Regions from separate parts of the Streptomyces sp. NBC_01723 genome, predicted to be linked through region 2. Evidence: riboswitches for the same ligand, from Rfam matches in the RefSeq annotation. Region 2 holds a riboswitch; the other holds the start of a gene.
The links. Region 2 has a riboswitch for glycine ahead of gcvP (aminomethyl-transferring glycine dehydrogenase). Riboswitches for the same ligand answer to the same signal wherever they lie in the genome.
Positions count from the first base shown of each region.

Region 1 (10,714 bases), 4.3 Mb from region 2:
GCTGGCGGTCCAGGCCGGAGGCGATCCGGCGCAGGTCCGGCCAGGGGATGCCGACGCCGCCGCCGGGGGCGTGCGGGTTGAGCCAGAGGCCGAAGTGGTCCGGGTAGAGGGCGCGGGCCGCCTCCAGGCCGTCGACCACCTCGTACGACCTGTTCCAGCCGCTGGCCGACAGCTCCTGGGCGGAGGTGACGCACGGCGCGTAGCCGTAGCCCTCGACCTCCATGTTTCCGTACTGGGCGTCCGGGGAGCCGGCCTGGCCCTGCCACAGCAGCATCCAGACCTGGCCGGAGGTGGGGGTGGCGAGCGCGCGCAGCAGGGCCTCATAGGCGTCGTAGCGCCCGGGCGTCACCTGGCGCAGCATGTGCTCGACCTGCCCGGTCGTGGTGCCGCTGGCGCTCACGTCTGTGGCCCTTTCTGGAAGTTCCCGGTCGTGGAAACAGCTTACGGCTCCGCGGGGTGGGGGGCGCCTATGAGCCGGGGGCGCTGTGTGCGTTGGCGGGTGCGGGTTCGTCGTGGCTGGTCGCGCAGTTCCCCGCGCCCCTGGGTTGGCTGCCCTGACCGGCGTTTACAAGTCCCGGTCGTAGAAGGGGCGGACCCTTTCCCTCATCCAGTCGCAGACCGGGTCCTGGGCGGCCTCCAGGAGGACCAGGTTGACCGGCCACGTCGGCGGGGCGGCGGTGAGGGCGCGGCCCAGGGCGTCCAGGGGGAGGGCGCGGGCGTCGCCCTCCCAGTGGGTGAGTTCGACGCCGACGAACAGGGTCGGGTCGGCGGTCTCGACGGCGGCCAGGCAGCGGCGGGCGGTGCGCACCACGCCGGTGGCGGCGAACTCTGCGGAGGCCGCGGCGAGGAAGTCCACCGGGTCGTCCTGCCAGTCCGGCTCGAAGAGGCGGACCCGGCCGCCGGACGCGGGCCCGTCCAGCGGGGTGCGGCCGGCCCGGCACAGCTCGGCCACGGCGGGCGGCGGCAGCGGGATGCCGACCACGCCCTCGGGGTTCACGGCGATGCCGATCTGCGGGGGCAGACCGCGGGCGAACTCCGCGGCGGGGGCGACGGTGTACGCCATCTGCGCCCCGGCGACCTGGCGGAGCTGCTCCTCGGAGCTGAACACCGGCACGTACGCCTGGCCGTCGATCTCCAGGGAGGGCAGGTCGAGGGGGCCGCTGTGCGGGCCGCCGCCGTTCGGCAGGGGGACCCAGAGGACACTGCGGCCGAGCACCTCCACGATCCGCCCGCCGGCGCCCGGTACGCCGAGGGAGGCGGAGAGCACCTCCTCCAGCTCGTTGCCGGGCCAACCGCCGTGCGGGTGGGGGTGTGCCTGTGCCGGGAACCCGGGGAAGTCCATCTGCCTACCGCCTGCCTGGTACCGCTGTATTGGCTGAAAAGGCTAACCCGTCCGACCCGGCTCCCCGCGGTCCGTCATCCGGTGAAGGCGATGCGGCGGAGGGCGTTAGCGGCCGCCCGGTCCAGCACGATCGCCGAGGTGCAGCCGGCCGGCAGGGCGCCCCCGGTCACGGCGTGCAGCAGGCGGGAGTTGGCCGCGCGGTGCCGCAGGAACGCGTACCGCGAGACGCCGCGGCCGCGCTCGCGCTGCCCGGCCAGGGCCTGGTCGACGCCGACGTCGAGGAGCAGCAGGTGCAGGGTGCCGTCGCGGCGGCGGGCCTCCCGGGCCAGCCAGCCGCGCACCCAGGACTGTGTGCCGCAGTCGTGCACGACGACGCCCTCGCCGGAGCGCAGCGCCTTGCGGAGCCCCGCGTAGTGGGCGAGGCGGACCAGGGGGCGGTAGAGCGCGTACGGCAGGAAGCCCGGCATGCGGCGCTCCCAGCGGTCGCGGGTGTCCTGGGAGTCGATGCGCGGGCCGCGCACGGTGCGCGCCATCAGGGTGGACTTGCCACTGCCGGGCAGGCCGGTGATCACCACCAGGTCCCGGGGTCCGAAGAGCAGGGCGTGCGGGCTGTGCCCGTCCCGCTCGCGCAGGTCGCGGACGACGGCCGCGGGCCGCTCGGCGCACGACTGCGGGGCCGGGGCGGAGGGCTGCTCGGGCAGCGCGAGGCCCGAGGTCGTGGCGTAGGCCGTGGTCCTGTTCACCGTGATCGTCTCCCCTGGGGCGGTTCACGAGTTCCCATCCCCGTCGAGTGTAAAGAGAAGGTAATGCGCAGGTCTCGCGATTTCGTTCGCTTACTGCCACAAGCCGGTTACAGATCACGGTCTGCCACGAATCGGCCGGTCGTGCAATGATGGCGGCGCCAACTGCATACCGGCCGTTTGAATCCGCGCGGGAGAGTCCCCGGCCACGCCGGGGCGCCGAAGGAGCAAGTCCCTCCCTTGAATCTCTCAGGCCCCCGTTACCGCGCGGGCGAGGCACATCTGAAAAGCGGGCCGCCGTCCGACGGCTGCCCCACCCAAGGTGCAAGCCCTGATCGCCGTACTCCGGTGGTCGTGGCGAACCTCTCAGGTTCCGATGACAGATGGGGAGGACCGACCTCGCCCGTGCCGTCCTGTCCTGGGAGACGACCGACCGATGAGCAGTTCGAATATCCGCCGTACCGCGCTCGACGCCACCCATCGCGCGCTGGGCGCGACGATGACCGACTTCGCCGGCTGGGACATGCCCCTGCGCTACGCCTCCGAGCGTGACGAGCACGTCGCGGTGCGCACCCGGGCCGGTCTCTTCGACCTCTCGCACATGGGCGAGATCACCGTCACCGGGCCGCAGGCCGCCGCGCTGCTGGACTTCGCGCTGGTCGGCAACATCGGCGGCGTGAAGCCGGGCCGCGCCCGCTACACCATGATCTGCCGCGAGGACGGCGGCATCCTGGACGACCTGATCGTCTACCGCCTGGACGAGGCCGAGGCCGGCTCTTCTCACTACATGGTCGTCGCCAACGCCTCCAACGCGCAGACCGTGCTCGACGCGCTGACCGAGCGGGCGGCCGGCTTCGACGCCGAGGTGCGCGACGACCGCGACGCCTACGCGCTGCTCGCCGTGCAGGGCCCCGAGTCCCCGGGCATCCTCAAGAGCCTCACCGACGCCGACCTGGACGGCCTGAAGTACTACGCCGGTCTGCCCGGCACGGTGGCCGGCGTCCCGGCGCTGATCGCGCGCACCGGCTACACCGGCGAGGACGGCTTCGAGCTGTTCGTGAAGCCGGAGCACGCCGTCGAGCTGTGGCAGGCGCTGACCGAGGCGGGCGAGGGCGTCGGTCTCGTCCCCTGCGGCCTGTCCTGCCGGGACACGCTCCGCCTGGAGGCGGGCATGCCGCTGTACGGGCACGAGCTGACCACCTCCCTGACGCCCTTCGACGCCGGGCTCGGCCGGGTGGTGAAGTTCGAGAAGGAGGGCGACTTCGTCGGTCGCGCCGCGCTGACCGGGGCCGCCGCCGAGGCCGAGCAGAACCCGCCCCGCGTGCTGGTCGGCCTGGTCGCCGAGGGCCGCCGGGTCCCGCGCGCCGGGTACCAGGTCGTCGCCGGCGGCGAGGTGGTCGGCGAGGTCACCTCCGGCGCCCCCTCCCCCACGCTGGGCAAGCCGATCGCCATCGCGTACGTCGACGCGGCGCACGCGGCTCCGGGGACCGAGGGTGTGGGCGTGGACATCCGGGGCAGCCACGAGCCGTACGAGGTCGTGGCACTGCCCTTCTACAAGCGCCAGAAGTAGACACTGAGGGCGGAGGGCCACCGACCCCCGCGCGTGTCCTTGCTGCTCAACGGCAGTGTCAGCAGTCCCCCCATTCATCAGCAGTCACCCGCGTACAGGAGAATTCAGGCCATGAGCAACCCCCAGCAGCTGCGCTACAGCAAGGAGCACGAGTGGCTGTCGGCCGCCGAGGACGGCGCCTCGACGGTCGGCATCACGGAGCACGCGGCCAACGCGCTCGGTGACGTCGTCTTCGTGCAGCTTCCCGAGGTCGGCGACTCGGTGTCCGCGGGCGAGACCTGCGGCGAACTGGAGTCGACCAAGTCCGTCTCCGACCTGTACTCCCCCGTCTCCGGTGAGGTCACCGAGATCAACGAGGACGTCGTCAACGACCCGTCGCTGGTGAACAGCGCCCCCTTCGAGGGCGGCTGGCTGTTCAAGGTCCGGGTCACGGACGAGCCGGGCGACCTGCTCTCCGCCGACGAGTACACCGCATTCGCCGGCGCCTGAGGAGTCACGGACGCATGTCGCTTCTGAACACACCCCTGCACGAGCTCGACCCCGACGTCGCCGCCGCCGTCGACGCCGAGCTGGACCGCCAGCAGTCCACCCTGGAGATGATCGCCTCCGAGAACTTCGCGCCCGTCGCGGTCATGGAGGCCCAGGGCTCGGTCCTGACCAACAAGTACGCCGAGGGCTACCCCGGCCGCCGCTACTACGGCGGCTGCGAGCACGTCGACGTGGTCGAGCAGATCGCCATCGACCGGGTCAAGGCGCTCTTCGGCGCCGAGCACGCCAACGTGCAGCCGCACTCCGGCGCCCAGGCCAACGCCGCCGCGATGTTCGCGCTGCTCAAGCCCGGCGACACGATCATGGGTCTGAACCTCGCCCACGGCGGGCACCTGACCCACGGCATGAAGATCAACTTCTCCGGCAAGCTCTACAACGTCGTCCCGTACCACGTCGGTGACGACGGCCAGGTCGACATGGCCGAGGTGGAGCGGCTCGCCAAGGAGAGCAGGCCGAAGCTGATCGTCGCCGGCTGGTCCGCCTACCCGCGTCAGCTGGACTTCGCCGCCTTCCGCAAGGTCGCGGACGAGGTCGGCGCGTACCTCATGGTCGACATGGCGCACTTCGCCGGTCTGGTCGCGGCGGGCCTGCACCCGAACCCGGTGCCGCACGCGCACGTCGTGACGACCACCACGCACAAGACGCTGGGCGGCCCGCGCGGCGGTGTGATCCTCTCCACGGCCGAGCTGGCCAAGAAGATCAACTCTGCGGTCTTCCCCGGTCAGCAGGGTGGACCGCTGGAGCACGTGGTCGCCGCCAAGGCCGTCGCCTTCAAGGTCGCCGCGAGCGAGGACTTCAAGGAGCGCCAGACCCGTACGCTGGAGGGTGCCCGCATCCTTGCCGAGCGCCTGGTGCGGGACGACGCGAAGGCGGCGGGCGTGTCGGTCCTGACCGGTGGCACGGACGTCCACCTGGTCCTGGTCGACCTGCGCGACTCCGAGCTGGACGGCCAGCAGGCCGAGGACCGCCTCCACGAGGTCGGCATCACGGTCAACCGCAACGCCGTCCCGAACGACCCGCGTCCGCCGATGGTGACCTCCGGGCTGCGCATCGGTACGCCGGCCCTGGCGACCCGCGGCTTCACGGCCGAGGACTTCGCCGAGGTCGCGGACGTGATCGCCGAGGCACTGAAGGCGCCCTCTCCCTTCGGGGCCGCCGACGCCGAGGCGCTGGCGGCCCGGGTGAAGGCCCTGGCCGACAAGCACCCGCTGTACCCGGGTCTGAACAAGTAGACACCGCGTGATCGGGGCGCCGCGCCCGCCACAAGCGAGTCCGGCGCCCCGCCCCGAAGCACCACCCTCTGCACCACCCCCGTTCTGAGGAGACCCCCGTGGCCATCTCGGTCTTCGACCTGTTCTCGATCGGCATCGGCCCGTCGAGCTCGCACACGGTCGGCCCGATGCGCGCGGCCCGCATGTTCGCCCGCCGCCTGCGCAACGAGGAGCTGCTGGACTCCGTCGCCTCCGTCCGGGCCGAGCTGTACGGCTCGCTCGGCGCCACCGGACACGGCCACGGCACCCCCAAGGCGGTGCTGCTCGGCCTGGAGGGCGACTCGCCGCGCACGGTGGACGTGGAGACGGCCGACGACCGTGTCGAGACGATCAGGACCTCGGGCCGCATCCGCCTCCTCGGCGAGCACGAGATCGCCTTCGCCTACGACGACGACATGGTCCTGCACCGCCGCGAGACCCTGCCCTACCACGCCAACGGCATGACCCTGTGGGCGTACGACGCCGAGGGCGCCGAGGTGCTGACCAAGACCTACTACTCGGTCGGCGGCGGCTTCGTCGTCGACGAGGACGCGGTGGGCGCGGACCGCATCGTGCTCGACGACACGGTGCTCAAGTACCCCTTCCGCACCGGCGACGAGCTGCTCCGCCTGGCCCGGGAGACGGGCCTGTCCATCTCCGCCCTGATGCTGGAGAACGAGCGGGCCTGGCGCGACGAGGACGAGATCCGCGAAGGCCTGCTGGAGATCTGGCGGGTGATGCGGGCGTGCGTGGACCGCGGCATGACCCGCGAGGGCATACTCCCCGGCGGCCTGAAGGTCCGCCGCCGCGCCGCCAACACCGCGCGCAAGCTGCGCTCCGAGGGCGACCCGCAGGCCCTGGCCATGGAGTGGATCACCCTCTACGCGATGGCCGTGAACGAGGAGAACGCGGCCGGCGGCCGTGTCGTCACCGCCCCGACGAACGGCGCGGCGGGCATCATCCCGGCCGTCCTGCACTACTACGTCAACTTCGTGCCCGGCGCCGACGAGGACGGCGTGGTCCGCTTCCTGCTCGCGGCCGGCGCGATCGGCATGCTCTTCAAGGAGAACGCCTCCATCTCCGGCGCCGAGGTCGGCTGCCAGGGCGAGGTCGGCTCCGCCTGCTCGATGGCGGCGGGCGCCCTCGCCGAGGTGCTGGGCGGCTCCCCCGAGCAGGTGGAGAACGCCGCCGAGATCGGCATGGAGCACAACCTCGGCCTGACCTGCGACCCGGTCGGCGGCCTCGTCCAGATCCCGTGCATCGAGCGCAACGGCATGGCCGCGGTGAAGGCGGTCACGGCGGCCCGGATGGCGATGCGCGGCGACGGCTCCCACAAGGTCTCCCTCGACAAGGTCATCAAGACCATGAAGGACACCGGCGCCGACATGTCCGTCAAGTACAAGGAGACGGCCCGGGGCGGGCTGGCGGTGAACATCATCGAGTGCTGAGCAGAGGGCCCTGACCAGCGCGTTCACGCCCCTGACTTCGGGAATTCCGCTACGGTCAACGCGTACCGTGTCGGCCCGGCAGCCAGCGGCGCCAGGAGCGGCGCGGGATCCGCGGCAGCGGTGGCAGGTCCGCGGGCAGGGGGACCGTGTGGGTCCGCAAGGACATGTCGTTCGCCGGATCGAGCTCTGGACCGTCGGCCTCATAAGGGACTGGGGAGCCTGGCGGACTGCCGTTCCGAGGTCCGGCCACACTGTTGGCAGGCACGGTCGGAGGCTCCGGGACCGGCTCGCGCACAGGGGCGTCACCGCCCAGGATGATGGTGTGGTCCTGTTGCGATCTCGGGTCCGGCTGCGACCGTGGTTGCTGGGAGAACGTCCCGGTGTGAGAGTCGCGCTCGCCGTCCTCGTGATGACCCGGGTCCGCCGCGGGCAGGGCGGACGGGCGCATATCGTCCCGTTCGAAGACCTTTCCCGCGTGTTCCTCCGTCTGGCGCCGGATGACCTCGGGCAGCCACCTGCCATGGGCCAGCAGCCGGGACACCTCGTCCGTCTCCGCTGCGGGCAGCATGTTGATCAGCTCGGTGATCGAGGGCCGGGACAGTGGATCCTTGTGGAGGCAGGGGCGGATCAGTGAGGCGATCTGGTCCGGCACACGGCTGAGGTCGGGTTCGTCATGGACGACCCGATACATCACCCCCAGCGGGTCCGCCCCCTCGAACGGGGCGGCACCCGTCGCGGCGTACATCAGCGTGCACGCCAAGAGGAACACATCGCTCGGGGGTCCCGACTCGCCGCCCTGCAACTGTTCCGGCGCTATGTATCCAGGGGTTCCGACGACCATTCCCGTACGGGTGAGTCTGGTCTCGTCGGTGATGGCGGAGACTCCGAAGTCGATCAGTCTAGGGCCGTCGTCTGCGAGCAGTACGTTCGACGGTTTGAGGTCGCGGTGCACGATGCCCACCGCATGGATCGACTCCAACGCGCCGAGCAACCCCAGCCACAGGGCCAGCAGTGTCGGCGGGGCCAACGGCCCGAACGCGGAAACCGCCTGGTTCAGGGAGGGCCCTGGAACGTACTGGGTCGCCATCCACAGACGCTCTTCGCCCATGTCGGACGACGTCAGGACGGCAGCGGTGAAATGACCGCTGACCCGCGACACCGCGGCCATTTCGCGCTCGAAGCGGGTACGGAACTCCCGGTCCTGCGCGAACGCGTCGTGCAACACCTTGACCGCAGCCAGGTGCCCCGTGCGGGAGCGGCCGAGATAGACCTTGCCCATGCCTCCGGACCCCAGTCGGCCGATCAGTCGGTAGGGGCCGATCCACGCAGGATCCGAACTCTCCAGAGCGGATCCGACTCCAGGGCCGGCCCCCCGCCCCTCCCGTACGCCGTCCATTTCCCATCGATTCACGGCGAGCCTCCACGGGGCCCGGTGCCGTAGAAGATCTGCTCCTTGAGCCGCCGGTCCGCCTTCTTGCGCCAGAAGGCCAGCAGCGCGCGATTCTCGACCGTCTCGGGAGCGTCCGGGCCCAGTATGCGGTTGAGATCCGGCAGAACCGCGTGAAATTGGCGAATGGCGTCACCCACCTCACCCTGTACCGCAGTCCAGTGGGCCAGCCGCGCCCTGCTGACCAGCGTGGCCCTGTCATCGGAACCGAGGACCCAGGCGATGTCGCTCACCAGCAGGACGAATATGCGCACCGCTTCCGCGGCTTCCCCCGTCTCCCCGGTCCAGTGGGCGAGCTGGCTGCGTGCGAGGAGGGTCTCGCGGTCGTCGGGCCCCAGTACCCGCTCGAGATCCGGTACGGCGGCGGCGAACAGCCGCCGTGCCCGGCGCCGCCGTCCCGCGGCGCCCGACCAGTGGGCCAGTCGCGAGCGGCTGAGAAGGGCGTGCCGATCATCGGGTCCCAGGGCCCAGGACACGTCGGGCACCAGCTCCGTGAGCAGGCGTATGGCACGCTTGCTCTCACCGGCCCGGCCCGTCCACTGGGCCAGGTTCAGACGCCCGGTGAAGGTCTCCCGGTCCTCCGCGCCCAGGACGCGGGACAGATCCGGTACGAGTTCATCGGTCAGCCGCGCCGCCGCGGACGGGTCACTGGACTCCCCGGTCCAACGAGCCAGCCGGGCACGCCCGATGAGGGTCTCGCGGTCGTCGGGGCCCAGGACACGCACAAGGTCGGTCAGGACTGAGGTGGTGCGCCTCAACGCCTCCTTGTGTCTCCCCGACTCACCTATCCAATGCGCGAGTTGACTCTGGCCCACAAGTGTGGCGCGGTGGTGCGGACCGAGCACGCGCGTCATGTCGCCGACGGCGGCGGTGGACAGCCTGAGCGCCTCGTCGGTGTCGCCCTCTCGCCCGGTCCAGTAGGCGAGGTTGATCCGCCCGACGAGGGTGACCGGATCGTCCGGCCCCAGCGTCCTGGTGAGATCTGGCAGCACTTCGTTCAGCAGACGCATGGCCTCGCCGGTCTGGCCTGCCTCGCCACGGCGGCGGCCGAGGTCCCAGCGGGCCAGCAGCCCTTCCCGGTTGCCGGGAGGCCCACCGACCTCGGCCTCGGTGACCGGTCCCCGTCTGGGACCCGGGCGGGGCCGGGTCAGAATCAGGAACTCTGCGGTGTCCGTGCCGCATTGCTGGGGCTCCGGTAAACCCTTGGCCGGCAGCACCCGCTTGAGGTGCCGGAACAAAGCACCCAGTGTGACGTCGGTCGAGGACGTGGTGGGAATGCCGTCCCGCAGTGTGAGCAACAGTTCACCAGTGAACGCGGTATGCCGTTCGCCGTCTTCGAAGCGGGCCGGTTCGTTGGCGGCTGCCGACGTCAGCGTATAGGTGCCAGTGATCTCCATCTGGTCGATGAGCGGCTCGTACCTTCCGGACAGCCCACCTGTGATGGCGCGTCCGGAGAAACAGCAGTCGAGGATGAGCACCCGGTTGCGCGCCGGAGTGGCCAGAAACGCCTCGCGGATTCCCTGGAACGGGAAGGCCGTGAACGACGGTGCCTCGCTGACGGACTTGGACAGTCCGAGATACAACTCCCGCCGCTCGTGGCCGATCAGTCCGTGCCCCGCGTAGTAGACGAGAAAGACGTCTTCGGCCTGGCGCGCGGCCTCCAGCAGCGGCAGTCCGAGATCTCTCGGCGTGGCCGGGTCCAGAACCATCCGGGTGGATTCCGTGGAGAAGGCCCCTGGCCGGCCTGCGGTGAGCAGTCGCTGAAGATCGCGGACGTTGTTGCGTACGGCCGAGACGACGGGCAGCAGGGCATCCTCGGTGTACTCCGCTGTGCCGACCAGAACAGCGCGTGAACGAGCCGGGTCGGGTGGGCGCATCATGGTCAGCTCTCCGCTTCGGACGCCCCACCGAGAGCGGGGGCGGCTCCACCAGAGACAGCCTCCCTGCCTGCATCCGGGTCCGCATGCAGGGCCGTGCGCAGCAGGTTCTCGACCTCGTCGAGGTTCTTCGCGTGTTGAACCGTCAGTTCCGTACGCGCTCCGTCGGGGGCGACCACTTTGACCCGTACTGTGCTGCGGCGCGGCTGGCGCACGTACACCGCAACCGCCCTGGCCAGTGCCGTCAGTGCGCCTCCGGCGCCGACCGCCACGATGAGGGTGTCGCTCCAGGCGCCCAGTTCGCCCGCACCGGGTGCGGACGGCGGAACGTGCACGCGTCCACGCAACAGTGCCTCGTCGCTGAGCCAATCTCTGAGGTCCGCAAGGGAGTCGGGACCTTCGGAGCCGTCCACCGCCAGCAGGGATCGCATGGCAAACCGCCTCTCCACCGCACGCCTTTTCTCATCGGGCCCGCGGACAGGCGGCCCCCC
Region 1 is NZ_CP109171.1:5,606,932-5,617,645, reverse strand. Features, by position in the region: gene OIE75_RS26145 (enhanced serine sensitivity protein SseB C-terminal domain-containing protein) at 1-400, opposite strand, end outside; gene OIE75_RS26140 (enhanced serine sensitivity protein SseB) at 566-1,342, opposite strand; gene OIE75_RS26135 (AAA family ATPase) at 1,417-2,085, opposite strand; glycine riboswitch at 2,264-2,358, shown strand; glycine riboswitch at 2,359-2,475, shown strand; gene gcvT (glycine cleavage system aminomethyltransferase GcvT) at 2,519-3,652, shown strand; gene gcvH (glycine cleavage system protein GcvH) at 3,764-4,141, shown strand; gene glyA (serine hydroxymethyltransferase) at 4,156-5,433, shown strand; gene OIE75_RS26115 (L-serine ammonia-lyase) at 5,532-6,899, shown strand; gene OIE75_RS26110 (serine/threonine-protein kinase) at 6,955-8,295, opposite strand; gene OIE75_RS26105 (caspase, EACC1-associated type) at 8,307-10,226, opposite strand; gene OIE75_RS26100 (effector-associated constant component EACC1) at 10,229-10,654, opposite strand.
Region 1: linked by a shared signal. The riboswitch ahead of gcvT (glycine cleavage system aminomethyltransferase GcvT) and the one ahead of gcvP (aminomethyl-transferring glycine dehydrogenase) in region 2 are both predicted to bind glycine.

Region 2 (10,714 bases):
AGGTCAATCACGCCGAGACGGCGTTCGCCCACCCCCTGCCCACGGGCGGCGAGGCCGACTGGGCGCTGCGCTGGTTCACGCCGGCCACCGAGGTCGCGATGTGCGGCCACGCGACCCTCGCCACGGCCCACGTGCTGCGCACCACCGGCGCCCACGAGGGCCCGGTGCGGTTCGCCACCCGCAGCGGCGTCCTCGTCGCGACGCCTCACGAGGACGGCTCCGTCACCCTGGACTTCCCGACCGCGCCGCTGACTCCGGTCGAGCCCCCGGCGGGCGTCGCCGAGGCCCTCGGCGCCGAGCCCCGCACCGTCCTCGACACCGGGCCGAACATCGGCGACCTGCTGGTCGAGGTCGCCGACGAGGGGACCGTGCGCGCCCTGACGCCGGACCACAAGGCGCTGGGCGCCCACTCCGAGCGGGGCGTCATCGCCACCGCACGCGCGGACGACCCCGCCCAGGGGTACGACTTCGTCTCCCGCTGCTTCTTCCCGAACGTCGGCATCGACGAGGACCCCGTCACGGGCAGTGCCCACACGGCCCTCGCGCCCTTCTGGTCCGGGCGACTGGGCCGCCCCGCCCTCACGGGGCTCCAGGCATCGCCCCGCTCCGGCCTGGTCCGCACGGAGCTACGGGGCGAGCGCACACTGCTCAACGGCAGTGCGGTGACGGTGATCGAGGGCGAACTGCTGGCCTGACCGGCCGTCGGGACGGGGCGGGGAGTCTCACGCGCCCGCCACCCGGGACGGACGGTACTGCTCATGCGCCGCGTCATCCGGCACGCGCACGCCGTTCCCCGCCCCGCGCGCTCACGCCGTCGGCAGCCAGCCCACCTTGCCGGCCAGCAGCGCGTATCCGACGAAGGCCCCGATGTCGAGCAGCGAGTGCGCCACCACCAGCGGACCCACGCGCCCCCAACGGCGGTACAGGTACACGAAGACGACGCCCATCACCATGTTGCCGATGAAGCCGCCGATGCCCTGGTAGAGGTGGTACGACCCGCGCAGCACCGAGCTGGCCGCCAGCGAGGCGCCCGCGCTCCAGCCGAGCTGGTCGAGGCGGCGCAGCAGATAGCCGACCACGATGACCTCCTCCAGGACGGAGTTCTGCACCGCCGAGAGGATCAGTACGGGGTACTTCCACCACACGTCGGGCAGGGCCTCGGGCACCACCGTGAGGTTGAAGCCGAGGCCACGGGCGGCCAGGTAGAAGGCGATGCCGGTGCTGCCGATGACGGCGGCGACGGCGGCCCCGCGACCCAGGTCGGGCCACGGCCGGGTGCGGTCGAAGCCCAGGGCGCGCAGGCCGCTGCCCTCCCGGAGCAGGAAGTGCGCGACGAGGGCGACGGGGACGAGGGCCGTGGTGATGCCGAAGAGCTGCCAGGCCAGGTCCAGCCAGGGACGGCCGGGCGCGGCGGAGGCGTTGAGGGTGGCCGCCTGGTCCTTGAGCCCGCCGGGCCGGGTGACCGAGCCGATGAAACTGATGAGGGCGGACACCCCGCTCGCGCCCAGCGACAGCGCCAGGACGAGCAGCGTCTCGTCACGCAGGGTCCGCCGTGAGAGCCGCTCCGGGGGACCCTGCTCCCCGACGACCGGCTTGTGAGGGAACGAATCGTCCACCGGGCCCGCCTCCGCCATGCACACCTGCCTCCAGCTGGGACGTCACAGCTTGCCCGATCAGTATGGGACGGTGCGCGGCGGGGCCCGGGGCCGACCCGGCGTCGGCCCGGTGCGGGTCAGCCCAGCGCCGCCGGCTCCGGCAGGCCCACCGGCCACAGGTGCACGGGATCACCCTCGCGCATCAGCTCGACGTACCGGCGGGTCGTGGCGGCCAGCGCGTCCTCCCGGGACAGCCCCGCCTCCAGCCCCCGGTGGAACGTGGCCGCCTGCCACGACGCGCCGTTGACCCGGCGCCGGCACCGCTCCTCGATCACACCGAGGTACAGGTCCCGGTCGGCGGGCTCCACGCCCCACGCGTCCAGCCCCGCCTCGGCGAGCGGCAGCAGTTCGTCGCGTACGAGGACGGCGGCGTCGACCTCGGTGGTGCCGCCCAGCCGGCCGCGGCGGGGCCACTCGAAGCGGGCGTCGATGCCGTGCCGGCACGCGGCCTCGAAGTTGGCGGCGGCGGCCTCGAACGGCAGCCGGGTCCACACCGGCCGGGGCTCCTCGGCGAGCGCGCGCACCACACCGTAGTAGAAGGCCGCGTTGGCGATGACGTCGGTGACGGTGGGTCCGGCGGGCAGGACGCGGTTCTCCACCCGCAGGTGGGGGACGCCGTCGGCGATGTCGTAGACGGGGCGGTTCCAGCGGTAGACGGTGCCGTTGTGCAGGACGAGTTCGGCGAGCGAGGGCACTCCCCCGGCGTCCAGGACCTCCAGCGGGTCCTCGTCGTCGCAGATCGGCAGCAGCGCCGGGAAGTACCGCCGGTTCTCCTCGAACAGGTCGTAGGCCGAGGTCACCCAGCGCTCCCCGAACCAGGTGCGCGGCCGGACGCCCTGGGCCTGGAGCTCGGGCGGGCGGGTGTCGGTGGACTGCTGGAACAGCGGAGGGCGCGACTCGCGCCACAGCTCGCGGCCGAACAGGAACGGCGCGTTGGCGCCGACGGCGATCTGCGCGGCGGTGACCGCCTGGGCCGCGTTCCACACGTCGGCGAAGCGGTCCGGGGTGACCTGGAGGTGCAGTTGCACCGAGGTGCAGGCGGCCTCCGGCGCGATGGACTTGGAGGTGCAGGTCAGACGCTCGACCCCCTCGATGTCGAGGGTGAAGTCCTCGCCGCGGGCGGCCACGATCTGGTCGTTGAGCAGGGCGTAGCGGTCCACGGCGGAGAGGTTGGAGGAAACGAGATCGTCCCGGTCCAGCGTCGGCAGAATTCCGATCATCGCGATTCCCGCGTCGACCTCGCCGGCCTTGCGGTCCGCATATGCCAGGGACGTACGGATCTCCTCGGCGAGCCGGTCGAATACCCGGCCACCCAACCGGTGGGGAGCGATGTTGACTTCCAGGTTGAACATGGCGAGTTCTGTCTGGAAGTCCCGACTCGCGATGCGTTCGAGGACTTGCGCATTCAACATTTTCGGCATCCCGTCCGCACCGACGAGATTCAATTCGATCTCCAGCCCCATCAGGTTCTTCGGTTCGTCGAACCGCTTCTCCGCCAGAAGCCGCTCCAGACCCGTCAGGCACCGCTGCAGCTTCTCGCGGTAGCGCTGGCGATCGGACAGGTCGAACTGACCTGCCACGACCTTCTCCCCCATGGAAGCTTCCCTTCTGAGAGCGGCAGTCGAAGATCCGGCCGCCGGTGGCCGGTCAGGTTGGATGATGCCCAGCCGAAGCGATCGATAACGTCCCGCGGCGGCCCGGCACCCGCTACGCTGTGCCGATGTGACCGGTGGCACATTCACCAGGCATGGCGCGTGGAGCAGTTTCCGGGTCGGGTAACTCGTGAAAAACGCCGACGACAATTGGCCGACCGCTCGGTGAACATTCCCCGAGGTCACCGTCGTGCACCCGCCTCGAAATCCGGAGAAATCCCGCATCTCCACGACCGAATGCAACCTTGTACTGGTTGCCGGTATCGGCTAGCCGAAACACAGTCTGAACACGTGTCGTATAAACTCCGCGAACAAGGCAGAAGACCGGCGCCCACGGTCGAAGGATGCCGTCGTCGAGCTGACACGCGGCAGACCTCACCCCCTTCTCGGTTCCCGGACCCCGGCCCCTGCCTCCCCAGCCCCGTGAGCTGACAGCGTCGTCCGCCCCGCTCCGCCCTCGCGCCACCGTGCCTTCGAATGAGAGGCGACCCACCATGCCCCTGCGTGTCCCGCCGGCCCCCGCGCCCGCCCTGCGCTCCGTCCTCACCGCCCTCTCCTCGCCCACCGCGGTCCGGGAGGCCCGGACTCCCTCGCTGCTCGGCGCCCAGGGCCCCGTCGCGCCCGAACTGCCGCTGCCCGTGCACGTCCTGGACCGGGTCACGGCGGACGGCGCGACGGGGACGCGGCTGGCCGGGTGGCGGTTCCTGATCCGCTGCGGCGAACGGGCGGTGGCGGCCGCGGAGACCATGCTGACCCCGGACGGCTGGGCGTTCTCGCACTTCTTCGAGGGCCCCTACGTCGCCTCGACCGAACGCGCGCTGCGGCAGGCCGAGTCGGTGCCCCAGTCCTACCAGCCGCGTCTGCTGTCGGTCCCCGAGCTGTACATGCTCACGCTGTGGCTGCACGGCGACTGCGCCGCGGACGCCGCCGCCGGGCACCCCGCCGCCGCCGACCTGCTGATTCCGCTGGCGCCCGCGCCTCCGGGCATCGCGGCCCACCGTCCGCACCGGGTCGCCGAGCTGCTGCCGGTCCTCACGCACCGGGTGACGCCGACGGGGCTGCTGGGCTCGCCCGCCTGACCCGCATCGTTCCACCCGCGCGGACTAGTCCCATTCGGCCATGCCGAACCACCCGAAGTGACAGTGCAGTTGGGCTGAACCGTCCGCGCGGGTGATGCGTCATCAACCTGTGAGAAGCGGTGCTGCGAAATACCTGCGGATCGGCGCCCGTGGGGCAACACTGGGTTCGGACCGACTTAAACATACGGGGGGCGGCCATGAACAACGCTTCACGCCGCGGGACAGACAAGACAGCAGACTCACCCATCACCACAGACCGAGAGACCCCACTCATGTGTCAGCACCAGCCACCGTGCCCGTCAGCCGACTCCGCCGACCGGGAATCCGCCCGCCTCGTGGCGCACCACCCGGAGCAGGGCTGGAGCCTGCTGTGCAACGGCGTCGTCCTCTTCGAGGACACCGGTGAGCTTCTGCCGGACGGCCAGATCATCGCCCCGCACCGCCCCGTCGGCGCGGGTCTGATCACCGCCGCCTGAGCACCCGCCGGCCGGGGTGACATCACTCCGCCCGGCGCACCATGGGGCCGGCCCGCAGCCACGGTTGCGAACCGGCCCCGACGCGTGTCCAAGGCTGATCACTCCCCGTAATCCGCCGTGCCGACGCGGTCATGGCCGCCTCCCCCAAGCCTCGGGCCCGCCCACCGGGAGGGGTGACGGCTGGGTGGTGGGGCACCCCGTATACACCCCGCCACACGACATCCTGGCGCTGTATCGCGTTACACCCAACGCCCCGGGTGCCCTGCACAGCTTCCATCCCAGGGCTACGGTGCCGCCCATGAGCCTGAGCATCCGCAACCAGCTCCCCGGCACCGTCACCACCGTCACCCCGGGCGAGGCCATGGCGACGGTCAAGGTCCGCCTCTCCGGCGGCCAGGACCTCACCTCGGCGATCACCCGGGACGCCGCCGACGACCTGGCGCTCGCCGCGGGGACCGCCGTCCGGGCCCTGGTGAAGTCCACGGAGGTCGCCCTGGCCACCGGGCGCGTCGAGAGCCTCTCGATCCGCAACCGGCTGCCCGGCACCGTCACCGCACTCACCACAGGGGGTGCGATGGCGTCCGTCGGGATCGCCGTCGAGGGCGGCGCGCTGACCGCCGTCGTCACCAACGAGGCCGCCGAGGACCTGGGCCTGTCCGTCGGCGCTCCCGTCGTCGCGCTGATCAAGTCGACGGAGGTGTCGCTCGCGACCGCCTGACACGACAGGAGGCTCCGTACCGACCCGATGGGCGGTACGGAGCCTCCTGTCGTAACGGGCGTCTGGGGGATCAGTCCTCGTAGGCGTCCAGCGGCGGGCAGGAGCAGACGAGGTTCCGGTCACCGAAGGCCTGGTCGATGCGGCGCACCGGCGGCCAGTACTTGTCGGCGGCGGACACCCCGGCCGGGAAGACGGCCTCCTCGCGCGTGTACGCGTGCTCCCACGCACCGCCCAGGGCCGCGGCGGTGTGCGGCGCCCTCCCCAGCGGGTTGTCGTCGGCGGGCCAGGCGCCGGAGCCGACCTTCTCGATCTCCGCGCGGATGGCGATCATCGCCTCGCAGAACCGGTCCAGCTCGGCCAGGTCCTCGGACTCGGTCGGCTCGATCATCAGCGTGCCGGCCACCGGGAAGGACATCGTCGGCGCGTGGAAGCCGTAGTCGATCAGCCGCTTGGCGACGTCGTCGACGCTCACGCCGGTCGCCTTGGTCAGCGGGCGCAGGTCGATGATGCACTCGTGCGCGACCAGCCCGCCGGGGCCGGTGTACAGCACCGGGAAGTGCGGCTCCAGCCGCTTGGCGATGTAGTTGGCGGACAGCACGGCCACCTGCGTGGCGCGCTTGAGGCCCTCGCCGCCCATCAGCCGCACGTACGACCAGGAGATCGGCAGGATGCCGGCCGAGCCCCACGGGGCGGCCGAGATCGGTCCGACGCCCGTCTGCGGGCCTGCCGCGGGCTGCATCGGGTGGTTGGGCAGGTACGGCGCCAGGTGCGACCGTACGGCCACCGGGCCGACGCCGGGGCCGCCGCCGCCGTGCGGGATGCAGAACGTCTTGTGCAGGTTCAGGTGGGAGACGTCGCCGCCGAAGTGTCCGGGCTTGGCGAGGCCGACCAGGGCGTTGAGGTTGGCGCCGTCCACGTAGACCTGACCGCCGGCGTCGTGCACCCGGCCGCAGATGTCGGCCACGTGCTCCTCGAAGACACCGTGCGTGGACGGGTACGTGATCATCAGCACGGCCAGCTCGTCACGGTACTGCTCGATCTTGGCGCGCAGGTCCTCGATGTCGATCTCGCCGTCCTCGGCGGTCCTGACGACGACGACCTTCATGCCGGCCATCACCGCGCTGGCCGCGTTGGTGCCGTGCGCGGAGGACGGGATGAGGCAGACGGTGCGCTGCTCGTCGCCGTTGGCCCGGTGGTACCCGCGTACGGCGAGCAGGCCCGCGAACTCGCCCTGCGACCCGGCGTTGGGCTGCAGCGAGACCTTGTCGTACCCGGTGACCTCCGCGAGCCGCTCCTCCAGCTCACGGATGAGGGTCAGGTAGCCCTGCGCCTGCTCGGCGGGCGCGAAGGGGTGCAGCGCGCCGAACTCGGACCAGGTGACCGGCTCCATCTCGGTGGTGGCGTTGAGCTTCATGGTGCAGGAGCCCAGCGGGATCATGCCGCGGTCCAGCGCGTAGTCCCGGTCGGCGAGGCGACGCAGGTAGCGCAGCATCGCGGTCTCGGAGCGGTGCTGGTGGAAGACGGGGTGGGTCAGGAAGTCGTCCGCGCGCAGCTGCGCCTCGGGCAACGTCTCCGCGGTCTCCCCGTCCAGCACCTCGATGTCGCCCTCGACGCCGAAGGCGTGCCACACGCCGCCGACCTGGGCGCGCGTGGTGGTCTCGTCGCAGGCGAAGGAGACGTGGTCGGCATCGACGAGCCGCAGGTTGATGCCGTTCGCGCGGGCGGCGTGCACGATCGCGTCGGCCCGGCCGGGCACCCGCGCGGTCACGGTGTCGAAGTAGGCGCCGTGGACGATCTCGACGCCGCCCGCGGCGAGGCCCGCGGCGGTGATCGAGGCGTACCGGTGGGTGCGCCGGGCGATGGCCCGCAGGCCCTCGGGACCGTGGTAGACGGCGTACATGCCGGCCATGACGGCGAGCAGCACCTGGGCGGTGCAGATGTTGCTGGTGGCCTTCTCGCGGCGGATGTGCTGCTCGCGGGTCTGCAGGGCCAGGCGGTAGGCCTTGTTGCCGTCCGCGTCCACGGAGACGCCGACCAGGCGGCCGGGCAGGCTCCGCGCGAACTTCTCGTGCACGGCCATGTAGCCGGCGTGCGGCCCGCCGAAGCCCATCGGTACGCCGAAGCGCTGGGTGGTGCCCACGGCGATGTCCGCGCCCAGCTCGCCGGGCGAGGTGAGCAGGGTGAGGGCGAGCAGGTCGGCGGCGACCGTGACGAGCGCGCCCAGCTCGTGCGCCCGCTCGACGACCGGCTTGATGTCGCGTACGGCACCGGAGGCGCCCGGGTACTGGAGCAGGACGCCGTTGATCTCCCGCTCGGCGATCTCGGCCGGGATGCCCTCGCTCAGGTCGGCGACGACGACCTCGACGCCGGTCGGCTCGGCTCGGGTCCGGATCACGGCGATGGTCTGCGGCAGCACGTCCGCGTCGACCAGGAAGAGGCCCTTCTTGTTCTTGCCCATGCGCCGGGAGAGCGCCATCGCCTCGGCGGCGGCGGTGCCCTCGTCCAGCAGGGAGGCACCGGAGGTGGGCAGGCCGGTCAGCTCGGCGACCATGGTCTGGAAGTTGAGCAGGGCCTCCAGGCGGCCCTGGGAGATCTCGGGCTGGTACGGCGTGTACGCGGTGTACCAGGAGGGGTTCTCCATGACGTTGCGCAGGATGACCGGCGGGGTGAAGGTGCCGTAGTAACCGAGGCCGATCATGGAGTCCAGGACCTGGTTGCGGTCGGCCAGCGAGCGCAGCTCGGCCAGTACCTCGGCCTCGGAGCGGGCGCCGGGCAGGTCCAGCGCGTCGGCGTTCTTGATCACATCCGGCACCGCGGCGGCCGTCAGCTCGTCGAGCGAACCGTAACCGACCTGCGCGAGCATCTTGGCCCGGGCCTCGTGGTCGGGGCCGATGTGGCGCTGCTCGAACGGCGCTGCCTGTTCGAGTTCGGTGAGCGGAGTGCGGTGGGCGGTCATTGCGGAGGCCTCCTGGTCTGACGACCTGCGAGGGGCACCACGGCGCGGGTACCCGGACGGCCTCCCCCTCTGTCATCTCAACCTGAGAGCTTCACCGGGGCGGCCCGAGGGCGTCCCGGCTTTCACCGTCGGTGAGAGCGGAAGCCGTCGACACCCGCTCTGCTTTCCAGAGTGACCTCGTCCGTGCGGTACGTGAGCCTGAGAGATTCCGGGGAGGATTTGCTCCTTCGGCGCCTCCGATGATGTCCGGAGGACTCTCCCGCGCGGGGTCAGCAGCCGTTTGCCAGCGTACCAGCGAGCCCGCGGCACGAACCTTCGAGTGGCCGACCGGCCATATGTAGTTTTTTGTAGTACTTACGGATGATTCGGCGGCTGGTGTGCGATTCCAGTGCGACCAAGTGGAGGGCCCGTGCGTACTGACATCGACCCGCGGAACCTGATAGGCCGCAAGGCATTCGACCGCGACGGCACCAGGATCGGCACCGTGGACGAGGTGTACCTCGACGATGCCACCGGCGTGCCCGAGTGGGCGGCCATCCGCACCGGCCTCTTCAGCAGGGACGCCTTCGTACCCCTGGAGCCCAGCGAGCTGGTCGAGGGCGCCCTGCGCGTGCCCTTCGCCCGGGCCCTGATCAAGGAGGCACCGGACTTCGGCGTCGGCCGCCACCTCTCGCCGGAACAGGAACTCCAGCTGTACCACCACTACGGCCTCGACGTGGCCGCCGCTCCCCCGCTCCCCGACCACGACTTCGGCAAGCTGGCGGGCAAGGGCAACGAGGAGAGCTGACGCACCGCCCCCGCGAAAGACGCGGAACGTACGCGACGCACGGCTAGCCGGCCACCGGTCTGGCCGGCCCTTCGCCGGGTCTTCGCGTCTCGGACGGAACCAGCGGCAGCGGATCCGCGGGCGTCAGCTCCGGGTCGTCCATCGGAAAGGTCCGTACCCGCCCGGTCCGCGAGTACGGCGTCTCGAAGCGCACGGTGACCCGCCCCAGCCCGCTCCCCTGGACCCACCCGTGCCCGAACCGCGCGTGCCGCACGTCGTGCCCCGACGGCCAGCGGCGCTCCGCGGGTGCCGGGCGGTGCTCCGCGGCGGGCTCGGTCTCCGGCTCCTCGGCCAGTTCACCGGCCCTGCCCCCCGCCGCCTGCGCGAACAGGTCCTCCTGCGTGTAGTCGGCCAGGCCGCTGACGCCGACCCCGAGCAGCCGCACACCGCCCGTGGTGTCCACCGAGTCCAGCAGCCGGGCGGCGGCCTCCCGCACCACCGCCGGGTCGTCCGTGGGCCCGCGCAGCGTCTCGGAGCGCGTCAGCGTGGAGAAGTCGTATCTGCGCACCTTGAGCACGATGGTCCGCCCGGACAGCCCCGACGCGCGCAGCCGGCGCACACACCGGTCGGCCAGCCGGCCCACCTCCACGCCGACCCGCACCCGGTCGTGGATGTCCACGTCGTAGGTGTCCTCGACCGACACGGACTTGGTCTCCCGCTCGGCCACCACGGGCCGCTCGTCGAGCGCCAGGGCCATGGCGTACAGGCCGTGTCCGTGCGCCTTGCCCACCAGCCTCACCAACTCGTCCTCGCCCGCCTCGGCCAGTTCCCCGACCGTGGTGATGCCGGCCCGGCGCAGATGGTCGCCGGTCGCCGGGCCGACGCCGGGCAGGGTCCGCACGGACATGGGCTCCAGCATGGCCCGCTCCGTCCCCGGCGGGATCAGGACCAGCCCGTCGGGCTTGGCCTCCTCGGAGGCGATCTTGGCCAGCATCTTGGAGGCGGCCAGTCCCACAGAACCGGTGAGGCCCGTGACGGCGCGGATGTCCGTGCGCAGCTGCGTCCCGGCCAGCCGCGCCGACGCCGCGTCCCAGGCCGTCCCACCGGCCTCCAGGTCCACGAACGCCTCGTCCAGGCTCAGCGGCTCCACCAGCGGGGACAACTCCCTGAGCAGCCGCATCACCTGTTCGCTGATCGACCGGTACAGCTCGAACCGCGGGACGAGATACGCGGCGTTGGGCGCCAGCCGCCTGGCCTGGCCCATGGGCATCGCCGAGTGGACGCCGAAGACGCGCGCCTCGTACGAGCAGGTGGCGACGACGCCTCGCGGCCCCAGGCCGCCGACCACCACGGCCTTCCCGCGCAGACTCGGCTTGGACGCCTGCTCCACCGAGGCGAAGAAGGCATCCATG
Region 2 is NZ_CP109171.1:1,263,640-1,274,353, forward strand. Features, by position in the region: gene OIE75_RS06060 (PhzF family phenazine biosynthesis protein) at 1-695, shown strand, start outside; gene OIE75_RS06065 (CPBP family intramembrane glutamic endopeptidase) at 807-1,634, opposite strand; gene OIE75_RS06070 (glutamate--cysteine ligase) at 1,733-3,250, opposite strand; gene OIE75_RS06075 (hypothetical protein) at 3,802-4,386, shown strand; gene OIE75_RS06080 (DUF5999 family protein) at 4,659-4,862, shown strand; gene OIE75_RS06085 (TOBE domain-containing protein) at 5,161-5,580, shown strand; gene gcvP (aminomethyl-transferring glycine dehydrogenase) at 5,651-8,536, opposite strand; glycine riboswitch at 8,713-8,808, opposite strand; gene OIE75_RS06095 (PRC-barrel domain-containing protein) at 8,946-9,323, shown strand; gene OIE75_RS06100 (DNA polymerase IV) at 9,367-10,714, opposite strand, start outside.